4 regions of the Ruegeria sp. BE1 genome follow, and region 3 is predicted to be linked to each of the others. Evidence: riboswitches for the same ligand, from Rfam matches in the RefSeq annotation. Region 3 holds a riboswitch; each other region holds the start of a gene.
What was found. A riboswitch is a leader RNA that binds a small molecule or an ion and turns the genes downstream of it on or off. The one in region 3 is predicted to bind cobalamin.
Positions count from the first base shown of each region.

Region 1 (3,648 bases), on a different contig from region 3:
CGTGGGCCATAACTTTGATATTCTTCATGGGCTCAGCTGCCAGATTGACCTGACGCAGCCCGCCCGGTTTGATCCGTCAGGGCAAACCATCCATCCCCAGGCCTCCCGGGTTCGGAACATCCTGTTTCAGGGCAACCCGCTGCGCCCTGATCAGCGTTTTGTGGTTGCTCTGAACAATTACAGAGCCAATGGCGGTGGTCACTTCCCGCATTTGGAGCGGGCAGAACGAATCCCCCTTCCGATCCTGTCAGTGCAGGAGGTCTTACAGGCCTATATCGCAGGCAACCTGCCACAGGACCCTTTGCACCATGTATCCCGGCCGTTTCGGTTTGCTCCGATACCCGGCGGCGCCACCGCACTGATCCGAACCGGCTCGAAAGCGACGCAACATATCTCAGAACTGGATGCTTATCGTCCGCAGGTGCTGGGCGAAGACGCCGAGGGTTTTTTACAAATCCGATTGGCCCTGTGACGGGTTGCGTTCCACCGGTTCCTTACTTATATCAAGCCCTGAGAGGTTGGCGCGGGCGAGCGCCTCGCCAACCTGGTCAGGTCCGGAAGGAAGCAGCCACAACGAGCCCCGCTTGGGTCGATGTCCAACCTCTCACTTCATCCCCACAAGAAGAATAATACGCGCTATGCGATCAGCTTTGGCCAGACGGCTGCGCTGCGTCGGGCGAACGCGCCGATATGGCCCACTTTGGTCAGACCGAAATCCCCCGGTGACAAGAGATGGCGGCGCGCGTGCGGTCCGTACAGATCGGCCAGCCGCCACACCGCGTTCGGCGGCACGACATCATCGTCGTCAAACGTGTACAAATCCACCGGGGTTCTCGATTGCGCCCACCCCGCGTCGGGCAGGGTCTGGCCGATCTCGGGCAGGTAATTGCGGGGCGCCGTGCACCAGCGGCGCCATTGCCAATAGACGCTGGCAGGCAAATCAGCGCCAAAGCCCAAGGCTTTGCCCGGCAGATAGCCGAGCGCTTTTACTGCAAGCGGCGCATGACCGTACCAGAACAACAAAGCCAGCGCCCGGTAAGGCCAAGGATGGTCAGACACTGTCACAGGCCCGGAGCAGACACATATCATACGGTCGATCAGATCAATATCCGGCTGAACAGGCCCCAACATACCACCGACGGAATGACCGATGCTCCACTGCTGAGCCTCGGGAAACCGTCTCCGCATCTCGGTTCGCGCCGCAGGCATATCGATCAAAGCCCAATCCGCCATTGTGACCGTGGATGCCTTTAACGGCCCCTTCAGCGAATGGCCAAAATCGCTGTAGTCATAGGTCATGCAAGCCATGCCCTGTTCGGCCGCCAACCACCGGGCAAAGTGCTGGTAATAGTCGCGCGGCACACCTGTCGCACCGTGAATCACAACGGCAACTTCAGGATCAGCCACCGGCGCATAAAGACGCGCGGACAGCGTGCCTGTGCCCGAGGGGAATTCGAAGTCCTGCGTCGATACAGTCTGCGCGGTGTCCAGCATGGCGCGGCTCCCGATTCTGAACCAGACGGTTCACTTTTCTATACCGGCCCGATTTCCCGACCCAAGTCAACAGGGGCGCAACATGACCATGCGTCCACCTCGTCGCGTCAATTGCGCGCTTGACTCGGGTCACCTGCACCCGCTAGCGATTGCGCGATGGTTCTCGTCCCCGATCTTCGGGGCGGGATGAAAAGGGAACACGGTGCGGTTCTGATTGGCTATGCCGATATGAACCAAGGCCGCGACTGCCCCCGCAACTGTAAGCGGTGAGCAATGCCAAAATACCACTGGCCGAAAGGCTGGGAAGGTCGGCAACGCGATGACCCGCAAGTCAGGAGACCTGCCATCGAACACAACTGTAACTCGGGCGGGGTGTCCGGGCAGGTCGTCAGTTCGCTGTCACACCTGATCTTTGCCCCGCTCAATGCGCGGAGGGCGCAGTATGATCTGGAAGACAAAGACGCACGAATTCTCAGCCACCCTATGCCAGAAAACCGGCAAGACCTGCCCGGCCCTGGCGCAGATGGCCCGCGCCATCGTGCAAGCCATGGAAAGCGCAATACCGGCCACATCCGACGATTTCGAATTTGAAGGCAGCGCAGAGCTGGCCCATTGCCCGCAAGGATGTGCTGTTCGGTATCGGGCGAACAGAGACCAAATCCTCATGTTCGGCGGGGCCGAGGCTGACGCCCCCATCGACGCGCTGGAGGACTACGCAGAAATGCTGTTCGGGCCAGAGTTCACCACCCGCCCGGCTCAGATGTTGCCGACGCCTCCTTGCGCAATGCTGCAAGTGTCGAAACTGGCAACCGGGGCGGCGGTCCGGCCGGAACAGCGGGTGGCTCTCTAATCTATCCTTCCGGGGTGGCGCGATGGGCTTGCACCGCCCATTCCATCTGACCTTCGGTTTCGACCGCACAAGGGCGAACCGCGCGCAGGCGCTTCAGCGCCGCGTCCGGCAACTCGCCCAGTTCGACCATCAGGCGTAGCACGACCATTCCCGAGCGTCCGCACCCGCCCCGACAATGGACCAGCACCCGCCCCGCACCGGCCAATACCTCTTTCGCTGCGGTGCTGACCTCGGGCCAGACGGCCTGAATATCAGAGGGCGGCGTGCCAAAATCGGCAACCGGCAAATGCGCCCATTGGATACCCGCATCGCGAAGATCATCCCCAAGGCGAGAGGCGCCTGCCTGCTGCATCTCCGCACCAGTGGTCATCGAAATCACCAGCTGCGGCTGCCATTCCCGCAGGACCGAGAAATCCCGCACGTAGCCCCCCGCCCGACCCGGCAGAGGCGACAGGGCAAGCAGCCCGTTTCCCACGTTCACTGCATGAATCGCAAAATGACTCATCTGCGCGCCCCTTTTTTCAGATGCGCTTCTACGATGCGCAAAGCGCGATGCAAACCGAATTTCACCCATTGCGGCGGTGGACGCGGGCGGCGGGGGTCTCTACGCTGCATCGGAACCCGAATCCGACAGAGCCCCCATGACCGACACGCCCAGCCCCGCCTATCAGGTTCTTGCCCGCAAATACCGCCCGGAAACCTTTGCCGATCTGGTCGGTCAGGACGCCATGGTGCGCACCCTGAAAAACGCGTTCGAGGCGGATCGGATCGCGCAAGCCTTCATCATGACCGGCATTCGCGGCACCGGCAAAACCACGACGGCCCGGATCATTGCCAAGGGCATGAACTGCATCGGACCCGATGGTACTGGTGGCCCAACGACCGAGCCTTGCGGCCAGTGTGAACACTGCACCGCCATAATGGAAGGCCGCCATGTCGACGTGATGGAGATGGACGCCGCCAGCCGTACCGGCGTGAATGACATCCGCGAGATCATCGACAGTGTCCGTTACCGCGCGGCCAGCGCCCGCTACAAGATTTACATCATCGATGAGGTCCACATGCTGTCGACCAGCGCCTTCAACGCGCTGCTCAAGACGCTTGAGGAACCGCCCGAGCATGTAAAGTTCATCTTTGCCACCACCGAGATTCGCAAAGTGCCGGTGACGGTCCTGTCCCGCTGTCAGCGCTTTGACCTGCGGCGGATCGAGCCCGAGGACATGATCGGCCTTCTGAACAAGATCGCAGCGGCCGAGAACGCGCAAATCGCCGAGGATGCGCTGGCCCTGATCACCCGTGCTGCC
Region 1 is NZ_JBQFTY010000003.1:485,372-489,019, reverse strand. It holds gene ACR0J5_RS12595 (bifunctional 2',3'-cyclic-nucleotide 2'-phosphodiesterase/3'-nucleotidase) at 1-472, shown strand, start outside; RNA gene ffs (signal recognition particle sRNA small type) at 512-610, shown strand; gene ACR0J5_RS12585 (alpha/beta hydrolase family protein) at 637-1,494, opposite strand; cobalamin riboswitch at 1,635-1,856, shown strand; gene ACR0J5_RS12580 (hypothetical protein) at 1,937-2,344, shown strand; gene ACR0J5_RS12575 (dual specificity protein phosphatase family protein) at 2,346-2,918, opposite strand; gene ACR0J5_RS12570 (DNA polymerase III subunit gamma/tau) at 2,986-3,648, shown strand, end outside.
Region 1: it holds a riboswitch for cobalamin, as region 3 does, so the genes downstream of both, ACR0J5_RS12580 (hypothetical protein) here and ACR0J5_RS16125 (aromatic ring-hydroxylating oxygenase subunit alpha) in region 3, are expected to answer to the same signal.

Region 2 (3,648 bases), on a different contig from region 3:
GCGATGCAGCGGGGACATATCCCCATCCGTCAGGCCGGTGCCCAGCAAGACCGCCTGCAACGCATCCGAGGCGGGGATGGGCGTGGTGCCGTAGACCGTGGAAATCAGCAAGAGGGCGGCCAGAATGACCGCCCCCAGCACGAGCATAACGCCCAATCGGGTCATATCAGTTGAGGCCCGGGTGCATTGCCTTGGCCATTTTCGAGATCGCCTCGATATTTGCCGGTCCGGGGGTCAGTTCCTCGTACCGCAGGCCGATCCAGCGTTCGTTCTTGACCGCGTCAGTCTGCGACATCACCGGATGTTCCTGCAGGAACTTGAACGTATCCGCCGCGCCATTGCCGGTCTGATAGTCCAGCAGCACCAGGAATTCCGGGTTCGCGGCGGCCACGGCCTCCCACGAGGTGCGGCCCCAGCTGGTGTCCATGTCATGGGTGACATTCTCACCACCCGCAGCTGCAATCATCGCGTCGGGGATGGCGAATTTGCCAGCGGTAAAGGGCGCATCTGCCGGGCCGTCCAGCAGGAAAACGCGGGGTTTGGCGACATCGGCGGTTTGCGATTGAATCGCGGCCAGTTCCTCTTTCCAGCCAGCGACCAGCGCCTCGGCCTTGTCTTCGACATGCATGACGGTGCCCAGACGCAGAACGTCGTCAAACAGCAGGTCCATGCTGGCCTCGGGGCGGTCCTTGTCCAGATGCACGCAGCTTTCCGTCAGGATCATGGTCTTGATGTCAAAGGGTGCAAGCGTGTCGGGGGTCACGTCACCGCCCGGCTTCATGCCGTAGTACCAACCGGCAAAGAACAGATCGGGCTCTACCGCGACCAGGTTTTCAACGGTCGGGTATTTCGGGGCCAGCTCAGGGATGTCACCGCGCAGAGTGTCAAACTCGGGGCTGGTTTTGTACCAGCCGGTGATGCCGGTCAGGCCCACGATCTTGTCCTGCAGACCCAGCGCAAAGGCCATGTCGGTCATGTTCATGTCATGCACGACCAGACGCTCGGGCTGGGTTTCAAAGACCAGCGGTTCGCCGCAATTGTCGACCGTGACCTCATGTGCCGAGGCACCGCCCGCAATGGCAGCCACCATAGCCGCAGACCAGAGATGTTTCATATAGAATAGTTCCTTGGGTTAAGTTGAAATGGGTGTTCTTCGGATATCCAGCGCCGGGATCATCCGGCCTTCGTGCTGAAAGCACAGGTAATCCACGCCAAACGTGTCGCGGACCTTATCTGCGGTCAGCACCTCGGCGACGGTTCCGAAACTAGTCAGGCGTGTGGATTTCATCAGCGCCACATGGGACGCAAATTCGGGGATCATGACCAGATCGTGGACGATCATCACCACCGTGATCCCCAGCTCGGCCACCAGCGACAGCATCCGTCCCTTGGCGTCCGGGTCCAGATGGTTGGTGGGTTCGTCCAGAAACAGCAGGGACGGATTCTGGGCCAGCGCGCGGGCGATATGCGCCCGCTGACGCTCACCCCCGGACAGTTGCGCCATGCGCTTGCCCGCCAGAGCGCCAAGATGGGTCAGGTCGAGTATCCGGTCCAGTTCAGCCGCGTGTTCAGCCGCAGACCGGTCGGCCCGGATCGGGATCTGGCCAAGGGCCACATAGTCGCGCAGTTCCAGCCGTCCGTCGGGGTATTCCTGCTGGCTGACAACGGCGATCATGCGGGCGCGTTCGGTGGCCGACATCTGTTTCAGGCTGCGCCCGCCGACGCGCACATCGCCCAGAACCAGATCAGCCGCACCGCATAGCAGGTTCAGCAGCGTTGTCTTGCCTGCCCCATTGGGCCCCGCAATGGCCAGAATTGCCCCTTTGTCCAATTCGAACGAGACGCCCTGAAGCAGGACATCCCCGTTCAGGGCGTAATACTCCAGGTCTTCAGCAACCAAAAAGGGAGGGTGAGTCATGGTCGCCCTCCAAACTCCAGTCGCGGCATGCGGGACAGCGTCTTGGTATAAAGCGCCCGAGGCCGGTCCGTTGCGCTGGTCCAGCCATCAACGCTTTGCTGGTATTGATGGGCAAAGGTGGCCAGCGCGTCGATGTCGCGCTGCGTGCGGATGTCGCCGAACAGGTATTGCGCCTTGCCCACCGCCTGAAACCCAACCGTTATTGGCCGGGCACAGCCTGCCATACAGTCCACGGTGCGCACCGCAAACCCCACAGGCAGCTTATCTGCAAGCGCTGTTTGAATGGCCTCTGCGCTCAGTTCACCTTTGCAGGTCGTGCAGATCAGAATGACATGATCAGATTTTTCCGACATCCTCAGGCCCGCCCGTCAACAGCGGCCACAGAGTGTATCGATCGTCGAAACACGCGCCAGTCGTGTCATCATAGCCTCCTTCCAGGACGCCCCGCCCCGGGTTGGTTGAACATATGATGGCAGGTCTCCTGACTTGCGGGTCGTGGCTTTGCCATCCTTCCCAGCCGCCGGGCCAGTGGATATTTGGCATTGCTCACCGCTTACAGTTGCGGGGGCAGTTACGGATTTGGTGCCAGATGGCAAACCGCACCGTATTCCCTTTCTCTTCCCCTTGCGGGGAACCATCGTCAGATGGACTGCCCCAGTTCCTGCGATGGGTCAATGATAAAGTTCTCAGTTTGACAGTTTCCGGAGTGGGCGGGCGCAGATAAACTCTGCGCGTGCCCGCGGAAAGAGGCTGGAATGATCCCGTCTGATCGGTACAGTCGGGACATGCGCAATTGGGTTCACATTCTGGCCTTGTTGGCCCTGGGCTGGTTCGGCACTGCGGCCGCATCGGGCCAGGTGTTGGATTGGTCTGAACTGCCAGATCCCGCTGCCCAGAATTACGAGGACCCGTTTCGCGCCCTCACGCCCGAACAGTTCGATGATGTCATCTTTGCCCTGCGCCTGCGGGGCAGGTTGCAACAGGGTGCAGGCAGCGACGAAGAGCGCCGGAAATGGCAGATGCTTTTAACAGAAACCGAGGCCGCCCTGACCGCCGATGAAATTGATGTGGATTGGCTGCTGGATCAGGTGCAGGCGGTCACGCAGCGCCGGGATCATGCAGGATCTGCGGGCAATCCCGATCTTGATGGCCAGACCGTCACGCTGATGGGGTTTGCCATCCCTGCGCCGCCGGATGCAGATGGGCAGAGTGTCGTCTATCTGGTGCCGCAAAGCGGGATGTGCAGTCATCTGCCCGCGCCGCTGCCCAATCAGATGATCCGGGTCCGGTTGAATGTCGACTGGACGCCCAGCCATGTCCATCAGCCCGTTCGGTTGACCGGAACGCTCAGCATTGATCCGTCCGCGCAAAACGTGATGGTTGTTGACGGGATCATGCCCATGCGCGCGACGTTCCTGCTGGAGTCCGATCACGTCGAAACCCTGACCGTGCAGGAGGAGCAGTTGAACTGGACCCAAAGCACCAAGGATCACTTCCGCAAGGCAAACCGGCGCAAAAGTGGTGGCGCGCAAACTGCGGACTAAGGGTTGCGTCCCAGCGTTTTGTTTATTTGACAAAGCCCCGCGCGCCGTTACCCTGAGACATCTTTTTCGTGTATGAGTAACGTGGTTCGCGCCTCGCCCGAGGCCGTGGTTGAACAGATGAAACGCATTGACCTTGCACAGGTTGCGTCCCGGCATTGGGATGTTGTGATCGTTGGCAGCAGCTTT
Region 2 is NZ_JBQFTY010000003.1:161,488-165,135, forward strand. It holds gene ACR0J5_RS10920 (FecCD family ABC transporter permease) at 1-165, opposite strand, end outside; gene ACR0J5_RS10925 (ABC transporter substrate-binding protein) at 167-1,114, opposite strand; gene ACR0J5_RS10930 (ABC transporter ATP-binding protein) at 1,133-1,918, opposite strand; gene ACR0J5_RS10935 (DUF1636 family protein) at 1,915-2,271, opposite strand; cobalamin riboswitch at 2,373-2,572, opposite strand; gene ACR0J5_RS10940 (DUF3299 domain-containing protein) at 2,674-3,462, shown strand; gene ACR0J5_RS10945 (GMC oxidoreductase) at 3,535-3,648, shown strand, end outside.
Region 2: it holds a riboswitch for cobalamin, as region 3 does, so the genes downstream of both, ACR0J5_RS10935 (DUF1636 family protein) here and ACR0J5_RS16125 (aromatic ring-hydroxylating oxygenase subunit alpha) in region 3, are expected to answer to the same signal.

Region 3 (3,648 bases):
GACCTTGCAGGTGCCACACACCCCAAAGGTACAGCCTGACGGGATGTTCAGGCCAACCGACCGCGCTGCGGCCAGAATGGTTTCGGTTTCCGACACTTTGGCGATGACGTCAGAAGTTGCAAAATGGATTTCTGCAGTTGCCCCGTCATCTGGTACCAGATCGTCCAGTTCCGGCTGATCGGCCACCGTTTCCACAGGCGCGCCAAAGCTTTCCTGATGGTAGCTGCCCATGTCGAATCCCAAACCGGTCAGGGCATCGCGGACGGCCTGCATAAAGGGTTCGGGACCGCAGCAATACACCTCACGTTCCAGATAATCCGGAGCCATCAGGCCCAGCATCAATTGGTTGAATTGGCCTTGATATCCAGTCCAGGGGCGGTAGGGGTCGGCCTCTTCCACAACGAATTTCAGATCCAGACCGGGCGTTCGGCTGGCCATCTGTTCCAGACGTTGGCGAAAGATGATCTCGGACGGGCGTTTGGCGCAGTTGATGAAAACGATGTCCAGATCGCGCCCTTCATCCCACATGCACGTGGTCATCGACATCATCGGCGTGATGCCCGAGCCTGCCGAGATGAACAGAAACTTGCGGGCCGGGCTTTCCACATTGGTGAACAGGCCAGCCGGACCGATGGCCCTGATTCCCATGCCCGGCTTCAGGTTGTCCAGCATCCAGCGCGTTCCAATGCTGTCGGGCTGCGCTTTGGCAGTAACCGTGACAGAGCGCGGCCGCGATGGAGAGGACGAGATCGTATAAGTGCGATGCACGACGCCTCCGGGCTGGTCGGGGGCTGGTATTTCCAGCGTCAGAAACTGGCCGGGATGATAGGCGAAAAACGCGCCTGACGGGGCCCGAAACGTAAAGCTGGCCGTATTGGGCGTTTCAGGCACGACCGAGACGCATTCCAGCATCTCACTATCCTGCCAGACCGGGGCCACTGTATTGAGGTCTTTCATCCCCGTTACTCCGCAGCCATGACGTCAGGGGCCACATGATTCGCCAGCGTGTTGCAATACCATTCAACAAACTGCAGCACCCCGGATTCCTGTATGCCTGAATAGGGTCCCGGCACGTAGGCCGGGCTGTTGATACCTAGCTGGTTGTCCTCGACCACCTGCCGGTCTTCGTCATTGGTGGCCATCCAAACCTCGGTCAGACGCTTTAGGTCATAGTCTGTGCCCTCGACGGCCTCTTTGTTGACCAGCCATTTGGTGGTGACTTCGGTCTCGGTTGGGCTGATCGGAGTAATACGGAAGACAATCGAATGATCGGCCAGGAAATGGTTCCATGTGCTGGGGTAATGAAACTTCAGCAGCGTCCCGGCATCGGCAAAGGGCGCGCGGCCCAAAAACCGGCGCACGGCGGATTTGCCGTCCATCGTATAGCTTTCCGCCCCTTCCTTAAGAGGCATCCGCGCCAGACGGTACTGGCCGTCATCATGCAGATAGAACTGCGAAGGCATGCCGGCCGCTTTGCACCGGTCGAAGTGGTCTTGCATGAAGGCGGGGGTTTCGCCGCCTTCGATCCCGGTTACAGAGGGGTCATCCGGGAAAGTCCGGCAGAGCGAAGGATGGTTGCCGCCACAGTGATAGCATTCACGGTTGTTTTCCCAGACAAGTTTCCAGTTGCCCTTTTCGACGATGGTGCTTTCAAACGCGATCTTGGCGTTGTTCAGGTCGTGGGGCTCAAGATAGGGGCGTGCGATATTGGCAAAGGTGTCAAAGTCGGGGGCCTCATCCGCAAGACAGATGTAGATAAGACCGGCCAGTTCGCGGCAATGCACGGTTTTCAACCCATGTTGTTTGGGATCGAAATCGGGGCCCATGTCCCGCGCCCAAAGAAGCGAACCATCCAACTCATAAGTCCATTGGTGATATGGGCATACGAGTTTCGGCGCATTGCCCTTTGCCGCCTTGCAAATAACCGAGCCGCGATGGCGGCAGGTGTTGTGAAAAGCCCGGATCTGATCGTCTGCGCCGCGCACGATAATCACGCGGTAGGCGCCCACGGTATAGGTAACGTAATCGCCCTTTTTCACCAATTCACAAGCGGGAATGGCAAACAGCCACTGGCGGTAATGTATGGCCTCAAGGTCGGTCCGAAAAACATCGGGGTCCGTGTAAAACGCCTGCTCCAGAGCATAGGCTGGGTTTCGACGTGTCAACAGGCTTTGAATGTTGCTCACTTCTGGCTCTCCTGCCGCGCCCCGCGGCATTGCTTGGGCAGATGACAAAGAAGACCAGCCCGGAGCCGCGCGAGGATCGCGTCCGGAACATGCGCCCCCACCGCCACCCGCGGTTTGACATATCTGCAAGGCTGGTTTCCGGACTTGGAAGGGGCTTTCACCCGGTTCGGCACCTTCCCGGGATCCTCGTCCCAGTGGTTCTTGCCGAGCCTGACCTTCGTTACCGTTGCGGGGGCAGTGGCGGAATTTCACCGACTTCCCAATTATCCACCGCCCGGGTCTCGGGCGGCAGCACCTCACACGCGCACCCTAGCCGGGGTCCTTCTGGCCGCTGGAAAAAATGCGACATTTTATGCTGAAAAACTGACACGATGATTTTTTGACGGCGCTGCACGGATATTGGGGCCGGGTTTCTCGGGCCTCAGGCCACCGAACCCCTGTGTCGCGCTTTGCCGCCGCTTGGGGCTATTGGGATTTCTCAACTTTATGTAAGATCCAATCCCTCACCCTTTGCGCATCATCCGAAAGGGGGGTCTTTTTGGACCAGACCAGATAAAATCCCTTACCCGTGGCCCATTGCCAATCGGCTTTTGCGGCAAGAAGCCCCTGTTTGACCAGCCTGTCCGTCAGGTGTTTCCATCCAAAGGCGAACCCTTCTCCGGCCATGGCGGCCTGAAGCACAAGAGCGTAATCATTCAGGCGAAGGCCTGTGTTCGGCACAGCGGTGCGGATTGAAAAATTCGCGAACCATTCGCTCCAGCTTGGGCGCTGCCGTATCGGTTCTTCCAGATGGATGAGCCGCTGGGTCAACAGGTTCGGAAGGCTGCGCAGATCGACCGCTGCTGCCATGACACGCGGCGATGCGACGGGATAGATCACCTCGGGCGCGATCAATGCACATTCGCAACCCGACCAGTCCCCATTGCCCAGCCGTATCGCAAGGCTTATGTTTTCGGCATCGATATCGGGTTCCCGGTCGCTGGATTGCAGGCGCAAATCAATGCCGGGATAGCGTTTCTGCAATTCCGCAAGGCGCGGCATAATCCAATAGTTATTAAACGCCGTAGATGCGCTGAGCGTCACATATCCCGTCTGGTTGAGTTGTTGAATGGATGTCACTGACAAAGACAGCTGCTCAAAGGCGCGCGTGACATCAGCCAAAAGCCGTTGTCCGGCGCTGGTCAGAACAACCTGACGATGGCTGCGGGTGAAAAGCGGCGTGCCCAACCCCTCTTCCAGGCGACGGATTGCGACGCTGACGGCGGGTTGCTGCACGTTCAGCTCCTCAGCGGCGCGCGTAAAGGATTGCAGGCGAGCGGCCGCCTCAAAGACGACAAGATGGCGGGGTGAGCCAAGGAGCTTCCAGAGTTCTTGCATAAATTGCTTTTATGCTAACCATTCAAATTTACAAGCGTCACAACCCGGCCCTCAATCGTTAAAGTCGCGCGAAAAAATGGAGTAG
Region 3 is NZ_JBQFTY010000005.1:269,708-273,355, reverse strand. It holds gene ACR0J5_RS16130 (FAD-binding oxidoreductase) at 1-957, opposite strand, end outside; gene ACR0J5_RS16125 (aromatic ring-hydroxylating oxygenase subunit alpha) at 963-2,216, opposite strand; cobalamin riboswitch at 2,299-2,500, opposite strand; gene ACR0J5_RS16120 (LysR substrate-binding domain-containing protein) at 2,652-3,563, opposite strand.

Region 4 (3,648 bases), on a different contig from region 3:
GGGATACCAAAACTAAAAGATGATGAAGGTTAAGGCGATTTGGTTGTGAGAGAGTTCGCAACCAAATCCCGCAACAAATCCCGCAACATTTCTTGGTTACGAAGAATGTGAGATTCGCTTAAGTATCTGTTTTTATTATCAATTAGTTCAGAGTGGGTTCGATTTCAAAACAGGTACTCGCCTCCACTTCTCCAGTTTTCGGCCAACCGACCAAAGCCCTTCGCTTGCGTCATTCGGCCCCACGCCCTTGGGGGATGACCTCGTATCCGGGTTCTTCGGGCTCATCGTCCAGCATCTCAGTCGGAAAACCCGGCGCGGTGATGTTCAGACCTGTGGCCTCTTCCAGCCGCTTGATGATATTGGGCGACAATTCGCGCGGGCCAAAGCGGGCAATCCCGTCGTCAAAGATACGGATCATCGCCGGGTTGATCTCAAGCGGGACCCCGGCCCGGTCGGCGACGTCCTGAAACAGGCCGATATCCTTTTTCACAAGGTCCATCGTGAACGAAATATCGCGTGAGCCGTTCAGGATGACCTGGCTTTCGGTCTCATGCACAAAGGACGTGCCAGACGAGATCTTGATGGCCTCGTAGGTCGTGTTCAGGTCCATACCCGCAGCTTTGGCCGTCACCAGCGCCTCGCAGCATGTGATCAGGTTGGCCGTGGCCAGATAGTTGGTCATCACTTTCAGAACCGAGGCCGTGCCCAAATCGCCGGTATGCAGCACCCGGCGGCCCATCGTGGTCAGGAACGGCAGGATGCGCTCAAAGGTATCGCGGTCACAGCCTGCGAAAATCGAGATATTACCCGTCGCCGCCCGGTGGCATCCGCCTGACACAGGGCAATCGACAGCCGCACCACCGGCCTTGATGACCATGGCGCCAAGGCGCTTGACCTCGGCCTCGTCGGTGGTGGACATCTCCATCCAGATTTTGCCCGGACGGACCTCGGGCAGCATCTCTTGCATCACGGCGTCTGACGCGGTCGGGGAAGGCAGGCACGTGATCACCGCCTCGCAATCGCGCATCAGCTGGGCCGGTCCCTCGGCCGCTATGGCCCCTTTTGCCACAAACGCTGCGACCAAATCCGGATTGAGATCGTGAACCGTCAGATCAATCCCGTTGCGCAACAGCGAACCTGACAGCTTGCCGCCGACATTGCCCAGCCCGATAAACCCTACCTTCATGCGACACGCCCTCCCGCTTGTGTTCTGGTTCCATGCCAGCACGTTGGCAACCGGGGATCATGCCGCCCAGCGACGCAGACAGGTCGCTTTTTACCCGCCCTGCCGCGGATCGGCGCGACTCGCTTGACAAGCGGGCCAACACTGCCGCATGTCGCTGTCGTTGGTGTCTGCATGTGCAGATGAAAAGGGAATGCGTCAGCGGGTCATCCGTCAAACGCAGCCGCCCCCGCGACCGTGACCGGAGAGGGTGCCCAAAGCCACTGGCCCAATAGGACCGGGAAGGCGGGACATCTGCCAGAGTGATCCTCTGACATCCGCAAGCCGGGAGACCTGCCAGCGCCCGAACTAGAAACCGGACGGGGTGATCCGGTGTCGGGTCCATGTACCGACGTGGCCCGCATGAAACCCCGTCCCCCGCGAAGAGGATTTGGGGGGATGAGAGACGTGACCGAAAGCGCGCCAGTCGAACTGCTGGTCTGCACCACCTGTCGCCGTGGCCTGCCGGTTGAGGATGACGCCCAACGGCCCGGCACCTTGTTGCACAAGGCGCTGGCAGAGGCCGAGTTGCCCGAGGGGATCGAGCTGAAACCGGTCGAGTGCCTGTCGAACTGCGATCAGGGGTGTTCAATCGTGCTGCGCGGTGGCCCTGCGCGCTGGACCTTTGTCTATGAGAACCTCAATGAAACCGACCATGTCGAGACCATCATCGAAGGCGTGACCAAATATCTCGCGACCGAGGACGGTCTGGTCAAATGGCGCGAACGCCCTGAACATTTCCGCAAAAACTGTGCGGCCCGCATTCCCCCGATTGGAGCCCTGAAATGAGCACTCTTGAAAAACTTCCCGTCACTGTGATCACCGGCTTTTTGGGCTCGGGCAAAACCACCTTGGTGCGTCACCTGATGCAGAACCCGCAGGGCAAACGTCTGGCCGTTGTGGTCAACGAGTTTGGCGATGTGGGTGTGGATGGCGACACCCTGAAATCCTGCGCCATCCCGGATTGCCCGGCCGAGAACATCATGGAACTGGCAAATGGCTGCATCTGCTGCACCGTGGCCGATGATTTCATCCCCACGATTGAGGCGCTTATGGCGTTGGAGCCGCGCCCGGATCACATCCTGATCGAAACCTCTGGCCTCGCCCTGCCCAAGCCGTTGCTGAAGGCGTTCGACTGGCCCGATATCCGCTCGAAGATCACTGTGGATGGCGTGATCGCGCTGGCCGATGCCGAGGCCGTCGCCGCCGGTCGGTTTGCGCCCAATGTCGAGGCGGTGGATGCCCAGCGTCTGGCCGATGACTCGATTGATCACGAAACACCCCTGTCCGAGGTGTTCGAAGATCAGATTTCCTGCGCCGACATCATCCTGCTGACCAAGCCTGATCTGGCTGGCCCCGAAGGCGTGGCCAAAGCCAAAGAGATCATCGCAGCCGAGGCTCCGCGCCCCCTGCCTGTCGTCGAGGTCGCCGAAGGCGCTGTGGATGTGCGCGTCGTGTTGGGTCTGGAGGCCGCGGCAGAGGATGACATGGACGCGCGTCCGTCGCATCATGACGGCCACCACGATCACGAACATGACGATTTCGAAAGCATCATTGTCGAGCTGCCGGAACAGACCGATCCTGCCGATCTGGTGGCGAAAATCGAACGCCTGGCAAATGAGAAGAACATCCTACGCGTCAAAGGTTATGCCGCCGTACAGGGCAAACCGATGCGTCTGCTGGTGCAGGCCGTGGGTGCGCGCGTCCGTCACCAATATGACCGCCCGTGGGAACCCGGCGAAGAGCGTCGCTCGCGTCTGGTCGTCATTGCCGAGCATGACGACATCAAAGAGGCTGAAATCCGCGATATCCTCGTGGGCGTGACCGAGGCCGCCGAGTAAGCCATGCACGTCGTCTTTCGCGAAAGCCACGGGTTAGAGGAAACCGAAACCCCAACCGATCTGGGCCAGAGCCCTGCGGATTTGGTGGTGCTGTCCTTTTCGGACAGCGACCTTGGCGCTTTTGCGGCGGGCTGGCATCGCGGTGGCGGGCCCGAAGGGCGCATGCCGACAATGCGGCTGGCCAATCTGACGGCGCTGAAACATCCCCTGTCCGTTGACACCTATGTCGAACAGACGTTGGAGGGGGCAAAGGGCATCCTGATCCGTCTGATCGGCGGGGTGCCCTATTGGGCCTACGGGTTGCAGCAGGTTCTGGCGCTGGCGCAGGCCAAGGGATTGGCTCTGGCCGTCCTGCCCGCCGATGGGCGCGAAGATACACGATTGGATGAGTTTTCCACCCTGCCCGTCTCAACCCTGCGCCGTCTGGCGCATCTGTGTGACACGGGTGGCGAAGTTGCAGCGCAGGCCGCGCTGGCGCAAATGGCATTGGCCGCCGGGCTTTATGCCGGGCCGGTGATGGGTGCGAAAACCATCCCCGAATGCGGTGCATGGTGCCCGGATCGCGGCGTGATTCCGATGGATGAA
Region 4 is NZ_JBQFTY010000002.1:405,403-409,050, forward strand. It holds gene ACR0J5_RS08265 (hypothetical protein) at 1-33, shown strand, start outside; gene ACR0J5_RS08270 (NAD(P)-dependent oxidoreductase) at 230-1,186, opposite strand; cobalamin riboswitch at 1,331-1,538, shown strand; gene ACR0J5_RS08275 (DUF1636 family protein) at 1,622-2,011, shown strand; gene cobW (cobalamin biosynthesis protein CobW) at 2,008-3,063, shown strand; gene cobN (cobaltochelatase subunit CobN) at 3,067-3,648, shown strand, end outside.
Region 4: it holds a riboswitch for cobalamin, as region 3 does, so the genes downstream of both, ACR0J5_RS08275 (DUF1636 family protein) here and ACR0J5_RS16125 (aromatic ring-hydroxylating oxygenase subunit alpha) in region 3, are expected to answer to the same signal.